Regions from separate parts of the Streptomyces sp. NPDC002181 genome, predicted to be linked through region 2. Evidence: riboswitches for the same ligand, from Rfam matches in the RefSeq annotation. Region 2 holds a riboswitch; the other holds the start of a gene.
The links. A riboswitch is a leader RNA that binds a small molecule or an ion and turns the genes downstream of it on or off. The one in region 2 is predicted to bind cobalamin.

Region 1 (7,054 bases), on a different contig from region 2:
ACCCGTCGGCGAGGTCCATCGGCATGAAGGCGGCCAGACCGTCGAGGTACTTCTTCGCGCCCGCACGGTCCTGGGTGCGCTTGTAGACCTCCAGGAAGTGATCGTCGAAGAAGAAGACCCACACGTACCAGTCGGTGACCAGGTTCAGCGCGTCGCCGCCGCAGTCGGGGTGGGTGTACGAGCACAGCAGCGCGTAGTCGTGCGAGTCGAGGTCCCGCTCGTCCCACACGCCCGAGCCCTCCAGCATCCCGAAGCCGCGGGCCCACCGCTTGGTGTGGGCGCGCGCGGCGTCCAGATGGGGGTTCAGGCGTGCCGGGTACGGCACGTAGAAATCCGGCAGTTGAAACGGCTGCGTCACGGCGGGCTGGACCTTTCGTCCGGGGGCGCGGAGGGCTCCCTTGCCTGCGGCCCCCCGCACGAGATCAGCACCCGCCTACCCCTGCCGCCCCCGGGATAAGGAACACTTCACCGCATCAGGTGACGTGAGAGCCGTTCAGTGGCGGCGGGGGCGCGTGGGAGATAGGCCCCGCGCCCCGGAGTCCCGTCGGGGGGAAGAGTGGTGGCAGTGCGGCGCGGCAGAGTGTCCGGCGTGATGGTGATCGCGGCAGCGAGCGTGACGGTGCTGAGCGGATGCGTGCCGTTCGGTTCCGGTGGGGCCCCGGCCGCGCGTTGCGTCTCGACACCGGTTTCCCCCTCGGTCCTGGAGAAGTACTCGCTGCCCGAGCTACCCCGCAGCGACGACGTGCGGTTCTGTGAGGCGCCGGACAAGGACGGCTCCTCGGCGCAGCTGTCGTTCCGGAGCGGTCCGGAAGACGCCGACTCCTACCTGAAGAGCCTCGACCTCGATCCGGCCACGTTCACCGACCTGCCGCCCGACACCCTCGCGGAGCTGGCGCGGGAGGACGGCGACGGCTGGAGCCTGACGCGGGGCGAGGCGTACCGGCGGGGCACGAAGGCGAGGGATTGGAACGGCCAGTGCCTCGTGGACTACACGGCCTACGTCCGCAAGAGCGCCGACCGGGACGGACGGGTCTACCTCGCCATGTACTGCCAGAGCTGAGCCGGGCGCCCGACACGCAGGGCGCCCGGCCCGCCGAAGGGGTGGGCCGGGCGCCGTTCGGTGTGCCGGGGCCGGTTACTCCGCCTCGGCCTCCAGGTTGCCTTCCGTGTCCAGGTAGACCTGGCGCAGGGCTTCCAGGACCTGCGGATCCGGCTTCTCCCACATGCCGCGGGACTCGGCCTCCAGGAGACGTTCCGCGATGCCGTGCAGGGCCCAGGGGTTGGCCTCCTCCAGGAAGGCGCGGTTGGCCGGGTCCAGGACGTACGTCTCGGTCAGCTTGTCGTACATCCAGTCGGCCACCACGCCCGTCGTGGCGTCGTAGCCGAAGAGGTAGTCGACCGTGGCCGCCAGCTCGAAGGCGCCCTTGTAGCCGTGGCGGCGCATCGCCTCGATCCACTTGGGGTTCACCACGCGGGCGCGGAAGACGCGGGAGGTCTCCTCGACGAGCGTGCGGGTCTTGACCGTCTCAGGGCGCGTGGAGTCGCCGATGTACGCCTCCGGGGCCGTGCCCCGCAGCGCGCGGACCGTGGCCACCATGCCGCCGTGGTACTGGAAGTAGTCGTCCGAGTCGGCGATGTCGTGCTCGCGGGTGTCCGTGTTCTTCGCGGCCACCGTGATCCGCTTGTACGCGGTCTCCATCTCCTCGCGCGCCGCCCGGCCCTCCAGGCCGCGGCCGTACGCGTAGCCGCCCCAGACCGTGTAGACCTCCGCCAGGTCGGCGTCCGTACGCCAGTCGCGGGAGTCGATCAGCTGGAGGATGCCGGCGCCGTACGTGCCCGGACGCGAGCCGAAGATGCGGGTCGTCGCACGGCGTTCGTCACCGTGGACGGCCAGGTCCGCCTGGGCGTGGGCCCGGATGAAGTTGTCCGAGGCGGGTTCGTCCAGGCCGGCCGCCAGCCGTACCGCATCGTCCAGCAGGCCGATGACGTGCGGGAACGCGTCGCGGAAGAAGCCCGAGATGCGCAGGGTCACGTCGATGCGTGGACGGCCCAGCTCGTCGAGCGGGATCGGCTCCAGGCCCGTGACGCGGCGCGAGGCCTCGTCCCAGACCGGGCGGACGCCGAGCAGGGCGAGCGCCTCGGCGACGTCGTCGCCGGAGGTGCGCATCGCGCTCGTGCCCCACAGGGACAGGCCGACGGAGGCCGGCCATTCGCCGTTGTCCGTGCGGTAGCGGGTGAGCAGGGAGTCGGCCAGGGCCTGGCCCGTCTCCCACGCGAGGCGGGAGGGTACGGCCTTCGGGTCGACGGAGTAGAAGTTCCGGCCCGTGGGAAGGACGTTCACCAGGCCGCGCAGGGGGGATCCCGAGGGGCCCGCCGGGACGAAGCGGCCGTCGAGGGCCGCCACCACGTGCGCGATCTCGTCCGTCGTGCCGGCCAGGCGCGGGACCACCTCGCGGGCGGCGAAGTCCAGTACGGCGACCACGTCCGCGGAGTGTCCGGCCGCGACCGAAGCCACCGCCTCCGGCGCCCAGTGCGCGTCCTCCATCGCCTGCACCAGCGCGCGGGCCGCCGCCTCCGCCTCGTCGGCGGTGGTGCGGGTGGCGGCGGACTCGTCCAGGCCGAGCGCCTCGCGCAGGCCGGGCAGGGCCGTCGTACCGCCCCAGATCTGGCGGGCGCGCAGGATCGCGAGGACCAGGTTGACCCGGGCCTCACCGGTCGGGGCGCCGCCCAGGACGTGCAGTCCGTCGCGGATCTGGGCGTCCTTGACCTCGCAGAGCCAGCCGTCGACGTGCAGCAGGAAGTCGTCGAAGCCCTCGTCGTCCGGGCGCTCCTCCAGACCCAGGTCGTGGTGGAGCTTCGCGGCCTGGATCAGCGTCCAGATCTGCGCGCGGATCGCCGGCAGCTTCGCCGGGTCCATGGCCGAGATCTGCGCGTACTCGTCGAGGTGCTGCTCCAGGCGCGCGATGTCCCCGTACGACTCCGCGCGCGCCATCGGCGGCACGAGGTGGTCGACCAGGGTGGCGTGCACGCGGCGCTTGGCCTGGGTGCCCTCGCCCGGGTCGTTGACCAGGAACGGGTAGATCAGGGGGAGGTCGCCGAGCGCGGCGTCCGGGGCGCAGGCAGCCGACAGGCCGGCGTTCTTGCCCGGCAGCCACTCCAGGTTGCCGTGCTTGCCCAGGTGGATCATCGCGTCGGCGCCGAAGCCGCCGTCCTCGGCCCGTGCCTGGATCCAGCGGTACGCGGCCAGGTAGTGGTGCGAGGGCGGCAGGTCGGGGTCGTGGTAGATCGCGATCGGGTTCTCGCCGAAGCCGCGCGGCGGCTGGATCAGGACGAGCAGGTTCCCGCGGCGCAGCGCCGCGAGGACGATGTCGCCCTCCGGGTTCGCGGAGCGGTCCACGAACATGTTGCCCGGCGCCTCGCCCCAGTGCTGCTCCACGCTCTCGCGCAGCTCGGCGGGGAGCTCGGCGAACCACCGCTTGTAGTCGGCGGCCGGGATGCGGACCGGGTTGCGGGCCAGCTGCTCCTCGGTCAGCCAGTCCTGGTCGTGGCCGCCGGCCTCGATCAGGGCGCGGATCAGCTCGTCGCCGTCGCCCGAGACCAGGCCCGGGACCTCCTCGACGGGGCCGAAGTCGTAGCCGCCCGCGATGAGGGTGCGCAGCAGCTCCACGGCGCTGGCCGGGGTGTCGAGGCCGACCGCGTTGCCGATGCGGGAGTGCTTGGTGGGGTACGCGGACAGGACGAGCGCGACCTTCTTGTCGCGCCGCTCGATGTGCCGCAGCCGGGCGTGGCGGACGGCGATCCCGGCGACGCGGGCGGCGCGCTCGGGGTCGGCCACGTACGCCGGCAGCCCGTCCTCGTCGAGCTCCTTGAAGGAGAACGGGACGGTGATCAGGCGGCCGTCGAACTCCGGGACCGCGACCTGCGTCGCGGCGTCGAGCGGGGAGAGGCCCTCGTCGTTCTCCTCCCAGGCGCTGCGCGAGCCGGTCAGGCACAGGGCCTGCAGGATCGGCACGCCGAGCCCGGCGAGCGCGCCCGCGTCCCAGGACTCGTCGTCGCCGCCGGCCGAGGCCGTGGCGGGCTTGGTGCCGCCTGCCGCGAGCACCGTGGTGACGATCGCGTCCGCCGACTCCAGTTCGGCGATCAGCTCCGGCTCCGGCGCGCGCAGGGAGGACACGTACAGGGGTACGGGCGTGCCGCCGGTCTCCACGATCGCGTCGCACAGCGCGTGCACGAAGGCGGTGTTGCCGCTCATCTGGTGGGCGCGGTAGTACAGCACCGCGATGCGCGGCCCGTACGGGCGCACCGGCGTGCGCTCCAGCGGGCCCCAGGTGGGCGCCGCGGCGGGCGGCTCGAAGCCGTGGCCGGTGAGCAGCACGGTGTCGGAGAGGAAGCGCGCCAGCTGGTCCAGGTTGGCGGGGCCGCCGTGCGCGAGGTAGCCGTGCGCCTCGGCCGCGATGCCGATCGGGACCGTCGAGGCCTCCATCAGCTGGGCGTCCGGGGCCTGTTCGCCGGTGAGGACGACCACCGGGCGGGTCTGTTCCGGCGCCAGGAGCAGGTCGAGGCCGTCCTGCCAGGCGCGCAGGCCGCCCAGGAGGCGTACGACGACCAGGTCGACGCCGTCGAGCAGGGCGGGCAGGTCGTCCAGGGGAAGGCGGGAGGGGTTCGCGAACCGGTACGGCACGGGGCCGTCCGCGGCGCGGGCGCTGAGCAGATCGGTGTCGGACGTCGACAGCAGCAGGATCATGCGGCGGCATGCCTTCCTCGGGGTTTCCGCGCCCCGGGCAGTGTGGACAGCGGGAGTTCCTGACTCACCCGGCGGATCGCTCCGCGGGTTCACAGTGGCGGGACCGCGCCGGATTCGCACCGGGCTTCCTCCCAGCGGGCCACGTGGCTCCGCCGGGGGTCATCTTAGGTGGCGTTCTCCCTGGCCGGGAGTGGGGGTGGTCCGCGCACGGGGAGCGGATCGGGGCAGGTCGGGCGGAGGGTGGGGCGCAGGGGGAGGGTGGTGACGGACACAGGTCGAGGTCGGTCAATCGTGGGTATGCTCGCCGCCATGCCGCCCCAGCCCCCTTCCGCCGCAGTGCGGGACGAACCGGTCATACGTGACCGCGGTGACGCCTGCCCCGGTGCGCTGCGGCTGCACGCGGCGGACGACGGGTACCTGGCCCGGATCCGGATACCCGGCGGGATGCTCGACGCGGACGCGGCCCTGCTCCTGGCCGACGCGGCGGACCGGCTCGGCGACGGGCACGTCGACCTCACCTCGCGCGGCAACGCGCAGCTGCGCGGGCTCGGCGCGAGCTGCGGGGGCGAGCTGCGGGGCGTGCTCGTACGCGCCGGGCTGCTGCCCGCGCCCACCCACGAGCGGGTCCGCAACATCGTCGCCTCGCCCCTGACCGGCCTGGACCGGCGCGGTCTGCCCGACGTGGCCCCCTGGGTCGCCGAGCTGGACCGGCTGCTGTGCGCGAGCGCGCCGGCGGCCGGGCTGTCGGGGCGCTTCCTGTTCGCCCTCGACGACGGCCGCGGGGACGTGACCTCGCTCGACGCCGATGTGAACCTGACCGCCGTCCGGGACGGGGGCGGGGACCGGGCGCTGCTGTGGACCGCCGACCCGGCGGACGCGCTGCTCGTCGGCGCGGCCGACGCGCCGAAGGCCGCGCTCGTGGCCGCGGAGTACTTCCTGGACGCCGTCCGGGCGGCCGGTACCCGGGCCTGGCGGGTGTCGGAGCTGCCCGCGGAACACGCCCTGGACCGCGAGGGGTTGGGCGGGAGGCTGGCCGCCGCCGGGATCCCGGCCCCCGCCGCGCCGGGCTCCGCGGCCGCCTCCTTGCGCGGACCGGCCCCCGAACCGGGTGTGGTCGAGGGGCCCGGCGGCGCCGCCGCGCTCAGCGTGCTGGCGCCGCTGGGCCGTCTGAGCACCGCGCAGTGGCGCGCCCTGGCCGCGCTGACCGGCCGTATCCGCCTGACCCCCTGGCGGGGGATCGTCGTCCCCGGCCTGCCCGCCGGAGCCGCCGGGGAGGCGCTCGCCGCCCTCGCCGAAGCCGGACTCGTGACCGGCTCCGACGATCCCTGGCGGTCCGTCACCGCCTGTACCGGGCAGCCCGGTTGTGCGAAGTCCCGCGCCGACGTGCGCGCCGACGCGCGTGCCGTCGTAGCGCAGGCGCAGGCGCAGGCGCAGGCGCAGGAACGGGAACGGGAACAAGCGCGGGCACGGGTGCGTACGCCGGCGCAGGGGACCCGCCTGCTGCCCGTGCACTGGTCCGGCTGCGAGCGCCGGTGCGGGCACCCCCGCGGCACCGCCTGGGCGGACGTGGTCGCCACCGCCGACGGGTACGACCTCTCCGCGGCCGGACAGACCCCGCGCCGGGGCGTCCCGGCCTCCGAACTTCCCGCGGCCCTCGCGGCCGTACGCCGCACCACCTCCCACGACGCAGCGAAGAAATGAGCGAGTACACAGTGTTCGAGTACGAGAAGGACGGCGCGGCCATCTACCGCCAGTCCTTTGCCACGATCCGCGCCGAGGCGGACCTCTCCGGGCTGCCCGCCTCCGTCGCCCAGGTCGCGGTGCGCATGATTCACGCCTGCGGAATGACCGACCTGCCCCGGGACCTCGGCTACACCCCGGAGGTCGTGCTCCGCGCACGGGCCGCGCTGCACGCCGGCGCGCCGATCCTGTGCGACGTCCAGATGGTCGCCAGCGGGGTCACCCGCAAGCGGCTGCCCGCCGGCAACGAGGTGATCTGCACCCTCTCCGACCCCGCCGTGCCGGCCCTCGCCGCCAGGATGGGGACCACGCGCAGCGCCGCCGCGCTCGAAGTCTGGCGCGACCGCGGGCTGCTGGAGGGATCGGTGATCGCCGTCGGCAACGCGCCGACCGCCCTGTTCCGGCTGCTGGAGATGATCGAGGAGGGCGCCCCGCGCCCCGCCGCCGTCATCGGCGTCCCCGTCGGCTTCATCGGCGCCGCCGAGTCCAAGGACGCGCTCGCCGCCCACGCCTCCGGGCTCGACCACCTGATCGTGCGCGGCCGGCGCGGCGGCAGCGCCATCGCGGCCG
Region 2 (7,054 bases):
GGTACGGCCCAGGCCGACAACGGAGCCGGTGCGGGCGTCTCGTCCAACGCCGCCGCCGGCGAGATCCTCGGCAGCGGGGTCGCCGGCGGCAACCTCGGCAACTCCTCCACCACCCAGCAGCTCGCCACGGGCTCCGGGGCGTCCAACCAGAACAACGGCGCCCAGGCCAACGGCGCCGGTTTCACCGCCATCGGGCAGTCCAACGACTCGTTCGTGTTCAACCCCGTTCCGTAGCGGACCGGTGACCCGGCGGCCCGCCCTCCCCCCGGAGGGCGGGCCCCTTCGCGTTCCCTCCCCCGCCACCGCACCCGCACCCGTTCCCCTTCCTGTGACGAATGGGGTCCAGCGGCCCCCGGGCTGAGGACTTTCGGCCCGCGGGGGTAGCCGGGAGGTGGGCTAGCTTGCCCGATAGGGCCGCCGGCCCCGGCCGGACACGACTGAGAGGCGCTGCGCATGGACGGAATCGAATACCGCGTCCTCCCGCTCCGGCTGGAGGCCTCCCCCGAGCCCGTGTCCGTGGACGGGGCCTTCACCTACCGCCCCGACCGGCCCTACGAGCTGGCGCTCGACTTCCGGGGCGCCGGGACGCACCTGGCGCGCTGGGTGTTCTCCCGGGACCTGCTGATCGACGGGGAGAGCTGCGTGACGGGCGAGGGGGACATCCAGGTGTGGCCGCGCTGGCAGGGCGGGGAACCGCGGGTCTTCCTCGCCTTCACCAACGGCGCTCAGAGCTGCGTGGTGTCCGCCCGGGCGAAGGACGTGCGGGCGCTGTGCCGGCGGCTGGTCGGGCTCGTGCCCCGGGGCGAGGAGCAGCGCCACTACGACCTCGACGCCGAGCTGAGCACCCTGCTGCCCCGCTAAGTTCCCTTTTGGCATGTTTTCTTTTTGTCTGGGTGGTTTTGGGTGCAACCATGAGCCTGCCGGGGAGTGTCCTCAGCAGTGACACCGGTCCCCGCCTCTGAAGAATCAGGGGGACGTCATGAACCACCTCCGCAACCACCTCCGCCGCCGGCAGCTCGCGGCCCTCGCCACAGGTGCGCTGCTCACCGCCGGGATCACCCTCGCCGCTCCGGCCTCGGCCGCCGTGCGGCCCACGCCGCTCGTCGTGAACGCCCGCTGGGGCGGGCACTGCACGTACGACCGCATCGTCATCGACCTGCGGGGACACGCCCCGCGGGCCACCGTCACCCGCGTCCCCCGGCTGGTCCACGACGGGTCCGGCGCTCCCGTCCCGCTGGCCGGGAAGTACTTCCTCCAGATCCGCCTGCATCCCGCCGCGGCGCACGACCGCGCGGGCGCCGGCACCTACCGCGGACCGCGGCTGGTCAACATCCGCCTGCCGCAGCTGAAGGGCCTCGCCCTGACCGGCGATTTCGAGGGGTACGTGACCTTCGGCGCCGCGTTCGGCGCCAAGCCCTCCGTCAGCTCCTTCACGCTGCACGGGCCCGAGCGCCTCGTGCTGGACGTCGCGCACCGCAACGTCTGCCGGTGACCGTGGCACGCCGCCGGCGCCGGTCCCGCCGGCGCCGGCAGCGGACCGCGTCCGTTCGGGCACGGGGTGTCCGGACAGGCGGGCGTTCGGGCCGGGTTGGTGCAGGTCCGTCCCTGCGACTAGGGTCAGCGGGCCTTGGTGTACGGGAAACCGGTGGAAAACCGGTGCGGCCCTCGCCACTGTGAACGGGAAGTCCGGCTCCACTCCTTTGGGAAGCCACTGGGCGGCGCGGGAGGTTCCGCACCGCCCGGGAAGGCGGGGCCAGGGCATCAGCACCCGTGAGCCAGGAGACCGGCCGGGGCGCGTTGTCCATCCACGAGGTGCTGGAGAGGTCTCCCCACTCATGCATATAGCCGAGGGGTTCCTGCCCCCTTTGCACGCGGTCGCCTGGGGCGCCGCGTCCGCCCCCTTCGTCGTCCACGGTGTCCGCGCCCTCACCCGCGAGGTGAAGGCGAACCCGGAGAGCACGCTGCTGCTCGGCGCGTCCGGAGCGTTCACTTTCGTCCTGTCCGCCCTGAAGATCCCATCGGTGACGGGCAGTTGTTCGCACCCCACCGGGACCGGGCTCGGGGCGATCCTGTTCCGGCCGCCGATCATGGCGGTGCTCGGCACGATCACCCTGCTCTTCCAGGCGCTGCTGCTGGCGCACGGCGGGCTGACCACCCTCGGCGCGAACGTGTTCTCGATGGCGATCGCCGGGCCGTGGGCGGGGTACGGGGTGTACCTGCTGCTGAAGCGCTTCGACGTGCCGCTGATGGTGACCGTCTTCTTCGGCGCCTTCTTCGCCGACCTGGTGACGTACTGCGTGACCTCCGTGCAGCTGGCGCTGGCCTTCCCGGACCCGGGCACCGGGTTCGCGGGCGCGCTCGTGAAGTTCGGGGGCATCTTCGCGGTGACCCAGATCCCGCTCGCGGTGAGCGAGGGGCTGCTGACGGTGCTCGTGATGCGGCTGCTGATGCAGTCGAGCAAGTCCGACCTGGTCCGGCTGGGCGTCGCCAAGCTCACCGGCCGCAGCGAGCAGAAGGCGGCCGTGTGATGAGCCTGAGCCGGAACGCGAAGATCAACGGACTGCTGCTGCTCCTGGTGGCGGCGCTGGCGGTACTGCCCATCGCACTGGGGATGGGCGAGGGCAAGGAGGAGCCCTTCACGGGCGCCGACGCGCAGGCGGAGACCGCGATCACCGAGCTCGATCCGGAGTACGAGCCGTGGTTCTCGCCGCTGTACGAACCCCCCTCCGGGGAGGTGGAGTCGGCCCTGTTCGCCCTCCAGGCGGCCCTGGGTGCGGGCGTGCTCGCCTACTACTTCGGCGTCCGCAAGGGCCGCCGTCAGGCCGCTGCGGCCGGTGCGGCCGGTGCGCCCGCGGCCGCACCGGACACCGCCGCCTCGGAGTCGTAGGCGGTGCTGCCGATCGACGTGGCGGCGCACGGCAGCCGGTGGCGGCGCCGGCATCCGCTGGAGAAGGCCCTGCTCGGGCTCGGGCTGACGGTCACCGCCGTGTGCCTGCCGCCCTGGCCCGGCGGGCCGCTGGTCGCCGCCGCCACGCTCGCCGTGCTGCTCGGCCCGGCCGGCGTGGCCGGGCGGCAGCTGTGGCGGGCCTTCCGGATACCGCTGGGCTTCTGCTTCACCGGCGCGCTGCCGCTGCTGGTCGCCGTCGGCGGCCCGGCCGGGCTCGTCTCGCTCGCGCCCGACGGCCCCCGGCACGCCGCCGAGCTGCTGCTGCGTACCTCGGCGGCCTCCCTCGGCGTGCTGCTGTTCGCCTTCACCACGCCCGTGTCGGACGTCCTGCCCCGGCTGGTCCGGGCCGGGGTCCCGGCGCCCGTGGTGGACGTGGCCCTCGTCATGTACCGCATCGGCTTCCTGCTGCTGGACTCGATGACCCAGGTCCGGCGCGCCCAGGCGGCCCGGCTGGGCCAGTCCGGGCGGGCGGCGGTGTGGCGCTCGCTGGCCGGGCTCGCCGCGACCTCCTTCGTACGGGCCTTCGACCGCGCGGCCCGCCTCCAGGACGGCCTGGCCGGGCGCGGCTACGACGGCGCGCTGCGGGTCCTCGTACCCGAGGCGGCCCTGTCGTGGCGGTTCCTGGCGGCGTCGGGGGCCCTGCTGGCGGCCCTGATCACCCTGACTCTGACCCTGAAGGGGCTCTGCCTGTGAACCCGTTGGTGGAACTGGCCGGCGCCGGCTACGCGTACGAGGACGGCCCGGCGGTCCTGGCCGGCGTGGACTTCGCCATCGCCGAGGGCCGGGCGCTGGTCCTGCTGGGCCGCAACGGCAGCGGCAAGACCACGCTGATGCGGCTGCTGAGCGGGGGCCTGCGGCCCGGCACGGGCGCGCTGCGCCTCGACGGGACGGCGGTCGCGTACGACCGGGCGGGGCTGACCCGCCTGCGCACGGCGGTGCAGTTGGTGGTCCAGGACCCGGACGACCAGCTGTTCGCGGCCTCGGTGGAGCAGGACGTGTCGTTCGGCCCGATGAACCTGGGCCTGCCGGCCGATGAGGTGCGCGCCCGGGTGGACTCGGCGCTCGCCGCGCTGGACATCACGGCGCTGCGGGACCGCCCGACGCACCTGCTCTCGTACGGGCAGCGCAAGCGCGCCGCCATCGCGGGGGCGGTGGCGATGGCTCCGCGGGTGCTGATCCTCGACGAGCCGACGGCCGGCCTGGACCCGGACGGGCAGGAGCGCCTGCTGGACGTCCTCGCGGGCCTGCGCGCGGCCGGCACCACGGTGGTGATGGCCACGCACGATGTGGACCTGGCGGTCCGCTGGGCCGACGACGCGGCGGTCCTGACCCCCTCGGGCATCCGCACGGGCCCGGCGCACGGCCTGCTGTCGGACCCGGAGCTGCTGGCCTCGGCGGGTCTGCGCCAGGCCTGGTCCCCGGCGGTGACGTCCCTCCTGCGCGCCCACGCCCTCCTGGACCCGCTGGCGCCGGGTCCGAAGACCCCGGAGGCCCTGGCCGCCTGGCAGTAGGGGCAGTGGGGTCCGGCCCCGCGTCCCGCCGTCGCCGCCGGGGACCGGATCGCGGTGCCCGGCTCCCCGCGTCCCTAGGATGGCCGCATGTCGCTGCCGCACGCCATCCTCACCGCCCTGCTGGAGAAGCCCTCGTCGGGGCTGGAGCTGACGCGGCGGTTCGACAAGTCGATCGGGTACTTCTGGTCCGCGACGCACCAGCAGATCTACCGCGAGCTCGGCCGGCTGGAGGAGGCCGGGCTGATCCGGGAACTGCCCAGCGAGGTGCCCGTACGGGGGCAGAAGAAGCAGTACGAGGTGCTGGACGCCGGTCGCGCGGAGCTGGCGCGGTGGGTCGGCGAGAGCCAGGACCCGAAGCCCATCCGGGATCCGCTGCTGCTGCGGATCCGGGCGGCCGCCGTCGTGGGCCCGAACGGGCTGGCCGCGGAGCTGCGGCGCCATCTGGATCTGCACCGCCGGCAGCTGGCGGTCTACGAGGCGATCGAGGAGAAGGACTTCCCGCCGGGGCGGGACTCCGACGAGGACCGCCTGCGCCGGCTCGTCCTGCACGGCGGCGTCGGCCTGGAGACGTTCTGGCTGCGCTGGCTGGAGGAGGCCCTGGCCGAGGTCGAGGACATGGCCTGACCGGTGAGACGCGGCGAAGCCCCCGACCGCCCTGCAGGGGGCGGTCGGGGGCTTCGCGAAGCCTGCCTACTTGTTCAGGGCGTCCCAGAACTCGTCGAAGCTCATACGGCCGTCGCCGTTCGCGTCCTTGGCGGCGATCACGGCGTCCGCGACGGCGCCGGTGACGAACGCGTCGCCCATCGCCTTCATGGCCGCGCTGTACTCGTCCGCCGTGACGAAGCCGTCACCGTCCGCGTCGAACTTGCCGAACGTCGCCCGCGCGCTCTCGATGTCAGCCACTGGGATCCACCCCTTCTCGGTGCTTGTTGACCGGCCAAGGGTAGCGGCAGTCCGCGGCCGCTCCGTCCGGGGGGCGTCCGGCCGTACCGGGCCGCTCCCGCGGACCGGGTCCTAGCGGAAGATCCCCGTGTGGCCGAGCGAGTAGCGGCCCGGCTGGGGGTAGACGGCCAGGCCGTGCGGGCCGCCGCCCACCTTGATCTTGGCGAGCTGCTCGCCGGTCGCGGTGTCGATCGCGTACACCTCAGAGTTGTAGCGGCCCGACAGCCACAGCACCTTGCCGTCCGCGGAGACCCCGCCCATGTCCGGGCTGCCGCCGTCCGGCAGCTCCCACTTCTTCGTGAGCTTGTTCTGCTTGAAGTCGAAGACGGAGACGCTGCCCTCGCCCCGGTTGGAGATGTACATCTCGCGGGAGTCGCGGCCCACGTAGAGGCCGTGGGTGCCCTTCCCGGTGGGCAGCAGCTTGGGGACGTCGAACTTGTCCCCGCTGAGCACCCACATCCCGTCCGCCATCATGTCGGCGACGTAGAAGGTCTTGCCGTCAGGGGAGACCTTCACGTCCTGCGGCATCGCGCCCTCGAACGGCAGCTTCTGCTGGCCGACGACCTCCATCCTCTCGGTGTCGACCTTGAGGAGCTCGCCGGAGAACTCGCAGCTCACGATGAAGTAGCGGCCGTCCGCGGAGAAGTCGGCGTGGTTGACCCCGAAGCAGGTGACCGGGACCGTCTTCACCCGGTTCATCGTGTGCGGGTCGCGGAAGACCAGTTCGCGGTCCATGGAGGCCATCACGACCGCGTACTTGCCGTTCGGCGTGAAGTACAGGTTGTACGGGTCGTGCACCTCGACCGGCTCGCCCGCCTCACCCGTGGCCGGGTTGATCGGGGTGAGCGTGTGGCCGCGGTTGTTGTTGACCCACAGGGTCTTCATGTCCCAGGACGGCACGACGTGCTGGGGCTGGATCCCGACCGGGATGGTGTCGATGACCTTGTACGTCTTCGGGTCGATGACGGACACCGTGTTGGAGGTGGTGTTCGGCACGTAGACGCGCGACGGGAAGTCCCTGACCGTCGGGGAGAGGTTGTTCGGCCGGTCGGCCGCGTACACGTCGTTCGGATCGAGGAGCGGCGGCATGCCGGCCAGGCCGGGCGGAACGGCCGGGACGGCCTTGACCGGCTGCCGGGCGGGCGCCGCGGAGCCGAGCGCCTCGGCGGGCTTCTTGTCGGCCGCTCCGCAGCCGGCCAGGGCGGCGAGGACCAGACCGGCCAGCAGCACGGTGGCCTTCCGGGGAAGGCGGGTGGTCGTCATGAGGTCAGCAGCTCCGTGGTGGTCACCGCGCGCAGCTTGCGGCGCGCGAGTTCTTCGAGGAGGGGCGGCATCGCGTCGACCGTGTCCGCGTAGCCGAAGTGCAGGCTCACCACCGATCCGCCGTGGATCGTCCCGGTGACGGTGCGGATGACGGCCGCGGCGCCGGGCGAGGTGAAGTCGAGGGAGTCCACGTCGTACGAGAGGACGTGCGGGTAGCCCGCCCGCCGGGCCAGCTCCTTGACGAGGGGGGTGGCGTACTGGGTCTGGGAGGGCCGGAACCAGGTGCCGATGGAGCCGGTGAGCCGCTTGAGCCGCTGGGCGCAGCCGGTGATCTCGGCGTAGGCCTCCGCCTCGGGCATGTCGTTGATCGCGAGGTGGCGCTGGGTGTGGT

Region 1: it holds a riboswitch for cobalamin, as region 2 does, so the genes downstream of both, cobN (cobaltochelatase subunit CobN) here and ACFYXV_RS01165 (energy-coupling factor ABC transporter permease) in region 2, are expected to answer to the same signal.

What each region holds. Positions count from the first base shown of each region.
Region 1 covers NZ_JBIASC010000002.1:672,544-679,597, reverse strand. The annotation lists gene ACFYXV_RS09215 (germacradienol/geosmin synthase) at 1-358, opposite strand, end outside; gene ACFYXV_RS09210 (hypothetical protein) at 566-1,060, shown strand; gene cobN (cobaltochelatase subunit CobN) at 1,136-4,744, opposite strand; cobalamin riboswitch at 4,777-4,914, opposite strand; gene cobG (precorrin-3B synthase) at 5,054-6,445, shown strand; gene ACFYXV_RS09195 (precorrin-8X methylmutase) at 6,442-7,054, shown strand, end outside.
Region 2 covers NZ_JBIASC010000001.1:257,901-264,954, forward strand. The annotation lists gene ACFYXV_RS01150 (hypothetical protein) at 1-234, shown strand, start outside; gene ACFYXV_RS01155 (SsgA family sporulation/cell division regulator) at 454-861, shown strand; gene ACFYXV_RS01160 (hypothetical protein) at 980-1,492, shown strand; cobalamin riboswitch at 1,612-1,807, shown strand; gene ACFYXV_RS01165 (energy-coupling factor ABC transporter permease) at 1,836-2,528, shown strand; gene ACFYXV_RS01170 (energy-coupling factor ABC transporter substrate-binding protein) at 2,534-2,887, shown strand; gene cbiQ (cobalt ECF transporter T component CbiQ) at 2,891-3,640, shown strand; gene ACFYXV_RS01180 (ATP-binding cassette domain-containing protein) at 3,637-4,458, shown strand; gene ACFYXV_RS01185 (PadR family transcriptional regulator) at 4,546-5,082, shown strand; gene ACFYXV_RS01190 (EF-hand domain-containing protein) at 5,149-5,361, opposite strand; gene ACFYXV_RS01195 (YncE family protein) at 5,473-6,663, opposite strand; gene ACFYXV_RS01200 (polysaccharide deacetylase family protein) at 6,660-7,054, opposite strand, start outside.